3 regions of the Agromyces sp. CF514 genome follow, and region 3 is predicted to be linked to each of the others. Evidence: riboswitches for the same ligand, from Rfam matches in the RefSeq annotation. Region 3 holds a riboswitch; each other region holds the start of a gene.

Region 1 (2,179 bases), on a different contig from region 3:
GAGCGCCTTCGTGTAGTGCCAGTGCGTCGTGGCGCGGCGTCCGTCGAGCAGCCCGGTGGCCGCGAGCGCGAACGCCCCCGTCGAGATCGCGGCGAGCCGCGCACCGCGCTCGTACGCGGCCCGGAGTGCTTCGACGACCGCGGCCGGCGGCGGCTCGACATCCGGATGCCGGTATCCCGGGATGAAGATCGTCTCGGCCCACTCGAACGCCTCGAGCCCGTCGGCCACGTGGTACGAGAGCCCGTCACCGCCGGTCACCGGCCCGGGCGCCGCGCCACACACGCGCACCTCGTACGGCATCGACGCGCGGGTCGTGAAGATCTGCGCCGGGATGCCGACGTCGAGCGGCTTCGCGCCCTCGAGCACGAGCACCGCGACTCGGTGCGGGCGCTTGGCCCGCATGGTGCGATCGGCGTCGGCTTGCGCGTTCATACGGCCAGCCTGCCACTGCCCGCAACTTCCTCGCCACGCCGCGGCGCGGCATCCGCCGATCGCACGCCATCGCGCGGACCCATATGGTCGCTTCCACGCTCGCATCGCGACCTTCTGCGTCCGCGCGGCGGTGTGAGAGATGGCGCGCGGAGGACGTGACGGACCCGCCGGGCCCGTGGAGGAACGTCACGGTGCAGCCCGGCGCATTCGGAGATCGTCCGGCGACGGACCGCCCACCCGGCGGGTCGTTCCGAGCAAGCTAGCCCGAGGCGCACCGAACCACCAGACCCCGACCGAAGGCGCACCCCGAACTGGGGTGCCACGCGGCACGACCGTCGGCGACCGGCCCCGTGCCCCGTGCACCGCGGCCGGGGCTAGGCTGGCGGGCAGTGACACGGGGTGCCGCACCTGCTCCGACCGGGGCGAGCGCGGCTGAGAACACACCCGTCGAACCTGATCTAGTTCGGACTAGCGAAGGGATGTCGCGTGAGCGAACGTCTGCGTATCGACCCTGCCCACCTCACCACGGCGAGCGCCGCCCTGCTCGACCGGTTGCGCGAGCATCCGCCGCTCGTGCACTGCATCACGAACGCCGTAGTCACCAACTTCACCGCGAACGCACTGCTCGCGATCGGCGCGGCGCCCGCGATGGTCGACATCCGCGAGGAGTCCGGAATGTTCGCCGGCATCGCGGGCGGCCTGCTCGTGAACCTCGGCACGCCCGCCGAGGAGCAGCGCGACGCCGCGCGCGAGGCGGTGGCCGCGGCATCCGTCGCCGGCACGCCCTGGGTGCTCGACCCGGTCGCGATCGGCGCACTGCCCGTGCGCACGGCGCTCGCGCACGAGCTCGTGGCAGCCGGACCGACCGCGATCCGCGGCAACGCGAGCGAGATCATCGCGCTGGCGGGTGCCGGGGCCGGCGGGCGCGGGGTCGACGCCGCCGACAGCACGGATGCCGCGGCCGACGCCGCGACCTCGCTCGCCCTCGCGCACGGCTCGGTCGTCGCGGTGTCCGGCCCGGTCGACCTCATCACCGACGGGCACCGCACGGCGCGCATCGCGAACGGCGACGCCCTGCTCACCCGCATCACGGGCGGCGGCTGCGCGCTCGGGGCTGTGACGGCCGCCTTCCTGGCCGCGAGCCGCGGCGCGGCCGATGCATCGGCCCAGCCCGGAGCATCCGGCTCGACGGGCACGGCCGGCACGGCCGACGCCGCGCGACCGGGAGCCGACGACGCCCTGCTCGCCGACCCCTTCGTCGCGACCGTCGCGGCGACCGTCGTCTACACGGTCGCCGCCGAGCTCGCCGCGGCGCGTTCCGCCGGTCCGGGCTCGTTCGCCCCGGCGTTCCTCGACGCGCTCGCGCTCGTCACGCCCGACCAGGTGCTCGCGCGGGCGAGCATCACGGTGACGGATGCCGCGGCATCCGTCGACCTCGCCTCCGAGCCGGTGAACGCATGAGCGCGCACCCGACATCGACGACCGGTCGCGCTGCCGACGGGGCCCGTCGGTCCCTCGACCTGTCGGTCTACCTCGTGACGGATGCCGCGCTCTGCGGCCCGCGCGGCGTCGCGTCGGTCGTCGCGGAGGCGGTCGACGGCGGCGTGCGCGCGGTGCAGCTGCGCGACAAGGCGGCCTCCATCGACGACCTGCTGCGTCAGCTCGAGGCGCTCTCCGCCGCGATCGACGGGCGGGCCGCGCTGCTCGTGAACGACCGCGTCGACGTCGCGCTCGCCGCACGCGAGCG
Region 2 (2,179 bases), on a different contig from region 3:
GGGTGAGGCCCGAGTAGCGCACGCCGGGCTCGAAGAGCGAGGCGAACCACATCGGCTGCACGCCGTCGGCGGCCGTGTTCACGACGCCGATCGCGAGGGCGACGACGCCGATCACGAGCGCCGCCGATCCCGAGTCGAGGGCGAGGAACAGCGGGACGGCGAGCGCCGCGAGCCCGACGAGCGCCGCGGCCGTGAGCCGGGCGGGGTCGATGCGCTCGCCGATCGCACCCCACCACGGGCAGAGCACGACGGCGAGTCCCGCGCCGACGAGCAACGCCGTGAGCGCGACCCATCGCTCGAACCCGAGGGTCGACACCGCGTAGCCCAGGCAGAACACCGAGACGACGTAGAAGGTCGTGTTCTGGCCGGCGCGCACGAGGAACACCGCGAACACGTTGCGAGGCGTGCGCAGGGCGTCGACGAGCGGATGCCGCGAGGTGCGGCGCCCGTCGACCAGCGCCGCGAACTCGGGGCTCTCCTCGACGCGCCGGCGCAGCACGATGCCCACGGCGACGAGCACGATGCTGCCGACGAACGGCACGCGCCAGCCCCACGCGAGGAACTGCGCCTCGTCGAGCACGGCCACGAGCACCGTGAACGCGAGGTTGGCGAGGACCAGGCCCGCGTAGAGCGCGCTCTGCACGAGGCCGCCGCGGCGCCCCGCGCCGCCGGTCGCGCTCTCGACCGCGAGGAGTGCGGCGCCGCCCCATTCGCCGCCGGTCGCGGCGCCCTGCACGAGCCGGAGCAGCACGCGCAGCGCGGGTGCGACGACGCCGATTTGGGCGTAGGTCGGCAGCACGCCGATGAGCGTCGTCGCCGCGCCCATGGCCACGAGCGTGCCGAGCAGCACGGGCTTTCGGCCGAACCGGTCGCCGAGGTACCCCGACGCGAGGCCTCCGATCGGGCGTGCGAGGAACCCGGTCGCGAAGACCGCGAAGGACAGGAGCACGCCGGTCGCGGGGTCCTCGGCCGGGAAGAACACGGCAGGGAACACGAGTGCGGCCGCTGCGCCGTAGAGGAAGAAGTCGTACCATTCGAGCGCCGTGCCGATCGAGGCGGCGGCGACCGCGCGCCTCGCTCTGGCCCTCGCGGCCGGTTCGAGCGCCGACGACGGGTCGGGGCCGGTGGGCACCGGCGGATGGGCAGGGTCGATGCGGGCGCGATCCATCATCGCGACATCCCTTCGCTAGTCCGAACTAGATCAGGTTCGACGGGTGTGATCTCAGCCGCTCGCCCGACGGGCGGTGCGCGGCACCCCGTGTCACTGCCCGCCAGCATAGCCAAGCGTGCGGACCCGCCGTCGTCGTCGGCTGCCGGCCGTGACGACGAACGGAGGCCCGGGGCGCGAACCGCACCGGCCCAGCCGGGGTCAGACGTTCCGCCCCGGCACCACGCCGGCGTTCGAGACGCCCTCGATCCAGTTCGGCGCCACCGGCAGCACGAAGCCGACGGAAGGCGCCAGGAGGATCGCGAGCATCGCGTAGGCCATGAGGGCGAACGTGACCACGCCGAGCACGAGTCCGGCGGTCGCGACCCACGATCGCGGCTGCTCCGCCTCGCGGAACCGCTGCGCGCCCATGAGCGCGAACCACACGGCGAAGCCGCCGAAGAACGCGACGCCCGCGACGCGCCCGGGCTCGGCCGCGAGGGGCACGGTGAACGCGACGATGAGGGATGCCGCGCCGAGGCCGAGGCCGACCCAGCTGAAGAAGCGCGCCCATCCGACGCCTGCGGTGTGCTCGTAGGGGATCATCGCCACTGATTCTGCCGTGGCCGGGGCCGCCCGCGCGACGATGGGGGCTGCGAGGATCGCCGCGGCCGCGGCATCCGTCGTCGGCTCGTGACGATGTCGGCCCCATGCGCCAGACTGAGCCGGTGACGCGTCGTGGCTTCTTCCTGTTCGCCGCGCTCGGCATCGCGTGGGGCATCCCCTACCTCTTCATCAAGATCGCGGTGAGCGAGCTCGAGCCGGCGATGGTCGTGCTCGGGCGCTCCGCACTCGCGGCCGTGCTGCTGCTGCCGCTCGCGCTGTTCCGACGCGAGGTGGTCGCCGTCGTGCGCCGGTGGAGGCCGATGCTCGCGTACACACTCGTCGAGATCGTGCTGCCGTGGTACTTCCTGAGCTCGGCCGAGCAGCAGCTGCCGAGTTCGACCGCCGGGCTCCTGCTGGCCGCGGTGC
Region 3 (2,179 bases):
CGCCACGGCACCTCGTCCGGCAGCCACACGCCGGCCGACCGCAGTTCTGCGGCACGCTCCGAGAGCACGGCGCCGGGCGACCCGTCTGCCAGCACCCCGCCATCGGCCCCGAGCACCACGACGCGGTCGACGACGGGGAGCCACGTCGCGACCCGATGCTCGACGACGACGAGCGTGGCGCCGGTCGCCGAGGCCACGGATGCGACGGCGTCGCGCACCTCGCGCACGCCGTCGGGGTCGAGGTTCGCCGTCGGCTCGTCGAGCAGGATCAGGCCCGGCCGCATGGCCAGCACGCCCGCGAGTGCGAGCCGCTGGCGCTGCCCGCCCGAGAGCTCGGCCGTCGCATGCTCGAGCGGCAGGCGCAGGCCGACGGCGTCGAGTGCGGCGCGCACCCGAGGCCAGATGAGCTCGCGTGCGACCCCGAGGTTCTCGAGGCCGAACGCGACGTCGTCGCCGACGCGGGCCATCACGATCTGCGAGTCGGGGTCCTGCAGCACGAGCCCGGAACGACCGCGCGCCGAGGCCGGATGCCGACCGTCGACGAGCAGCTCGCCGAGCGTCTCGCCGTCGTCGTCGCCGCCGAGCACACCTGCCAGGCCGTGCAGCAGGGTGGACTTGCCCGCACCCGAGGCGCCGAGCAGCAGCACCCGTTCGCCGGGCTCGATGTCGAGGTCGAGACCGCTGACGGCGGGGCGGCGCCGACCGCCGTGGCGCCATCCCCAGTCGCGCGCACGGACTGCGGCGGCCGGCGAGGAGAATTCGCCGAACACGACGGTTCAGACCTCCCGGAGCTCGCGCCCGGCCGCGAATCGGTCGAGGGCACCGGCCCGCGCGAGCCCGCGCACCGCGAGCCACGAGAGCCCGCCTGCGATGAGCGCGCCGCCGACGACTGCGGAGATCGTGTAGATCGTGGCGAAGGCGGGAGCCGCGCCCGCGTACCAGAGCACGAGGTCGTTGATCGCCATCGCGAGACCGGCGCCCGCGCCCGCGAGGAGCGCGACCGGCAACCGCCAATTGCGGTAGAGGAAGATCGCGAAGACCAGTTCCGCGCCGAGGCCCTGCACGAGACCGGCCTCGATCGTGAGGAGGCCGCCCCACTGGCTGCCGATGAGCGCCGAGACGACCGCAGCGACCAGCTCGGTGTAGAGCGCGGCGCCGGGCTTGCGGATGATGAGGCCGCCGAGCACGCCGGCGACGACCCACAGCGCGGCGGGTGCAGCCTGGAGGCCCGGGAGCAGCGCCTCGATCGGCGCCGAGATCGGCCCCCACACCACCCCCCAGGCCCAGAAGACGACGCCGACGGCCACGCCGACGACGCTCGCGACGACGATGTCGACGACCCGCCAGCGCAGACGCGGCGAGTTCGTGACCGAGGTTCCGGATGCCGCGACGTTGGTGGCGGATTCGGCGGAGATGTTGTGCACTGGCGTGCCCTTTCGTCGGAGGAAAGCGGCACGGGATGTTGAGATGTGGATGCCTCCCTGCGCTGGCATGATCCAGATCAGGTTCGACGGTCGAAGGTTGAGAACCTTCCTCTCAGCCCGGCTCACCGGACTCCCGTGTTCGTGCACCAGCGTACACGCCGGCGGGGTCGCTCAGCGCTTCAGTGCGCGGATCACCGATTTGAGGGCGTGGCCGACGACGAACACGAACGGCGTGGCGACCAGCACGAGGCCGATGAGGTTCGCCTCGAACTTCACGCGCCCGCCCTCGCCCACATAGGCGCCGAGCGGAACCGAAAGGCCGCCGCCTCCGCCGCCACTGCCGCTGCCGGTGAAGTTGGACGTCGCGTCGCCGCTGCCGATTCCGCCTCCGAACCCGTAGTAGCCGAGGGCCACGGGCACCACCTCGACGCCGTCGATCTCGATCTTGTCGCCGTATGCGGTCTTCACCCCGACGCCCGCGACGCGCTCTGCCAAGTCCAGTACGAGTTCAGCCATGTCGGCCACGCTACCCGTGCGGCGCGCGGGCTACCAGCCCCAGCCTGCGGCTGTCGGGTCGAACGGCGCCTCGCCGTCGCCGGACCCGCGGCTGCGACCGTCGCCTCCTGCGCTCTGCTCATCGGCGTCGTTCCGGGCTCTCGCCTCACGGCGCGACCGCTGCTCGCGCTCGCGCTGCACGAGCGATGCCGGCCGCACCGCTCCGCGCCCGAACTTCGCAGAGACCTCGTCGATCGTGC

What was found. Region 3 has a riboswitch for thiamine pyrophosphate ahead of BM342_RS09790 (ECF transporter S component). Riboswitches for the same ligand answer to the same signal wherever they lie in the genome.
Region 1: another riboswitch for thiamine pyrophosphate. It lies ahead of thiM (hydroxyethylthiazole kinase); the one in region 3 lies ahead of BM342_RS09790 (ECF transporter S component).
Region 2: another riboswitch for thiamine pyrophosphate. It lies ahead of BM342_RS13715 (MFS transporter); the one in region 3 lies ahead of BM342_RS09790 (ECF transporter S component).

What each region holds. Positions count from the first base shown of each region.
Region 1 covers NZ_FOZD01000002.1:166,838-169,016, reverse strand. The annotation lists gene BM342_RS13635 (GlxA family transcriptional regulator) at 1-432, opposite strand, end outside; TPP riboswitch at 818-929, shown strand; gene thiM (hydroxyethylthiazole kinase) at 919-1,893, shown strand; gene thiE (thiamine phosphate synthase) at 1,890-2,179, shown strand, end outside.
Region 2 covers NZ_FOZD01000002.1:188,064-190,242, forward strand. The annotation lists gene BM342_RS13715 (MFS transporter) at 1-1,171, opposite strand, end outside; TPP riboswitch at 1,162-1,269, opposite strand; gene BM342_RS13720 (hypothetical protein) at 1,370-1,753, opposite strand; gene BM342_RS13725 (DMT family transporter) at 1,876-2,179, shown strand, end outside.
Region 3 covers NZ_FOZD01000001.1:2,211,383-2,213,561, reverse strand. The annotation lists gene BM342_RS09795 (ABC transporter ATP-binding protein) at 1-770, opposite strand, end outside; gene BM342_RS09790 (ECF transporter S component) at 777-1,424, opposite strand; TPP riboswitch at 1,460-1,571, opposite strand; gene BM342_RS09785 (hypothetical protein) at 1,596-1,940, opposite strand; gene BM342_RS09780 (DNA polymerase IV) at 1,971-2,179, opposite strand, start outside.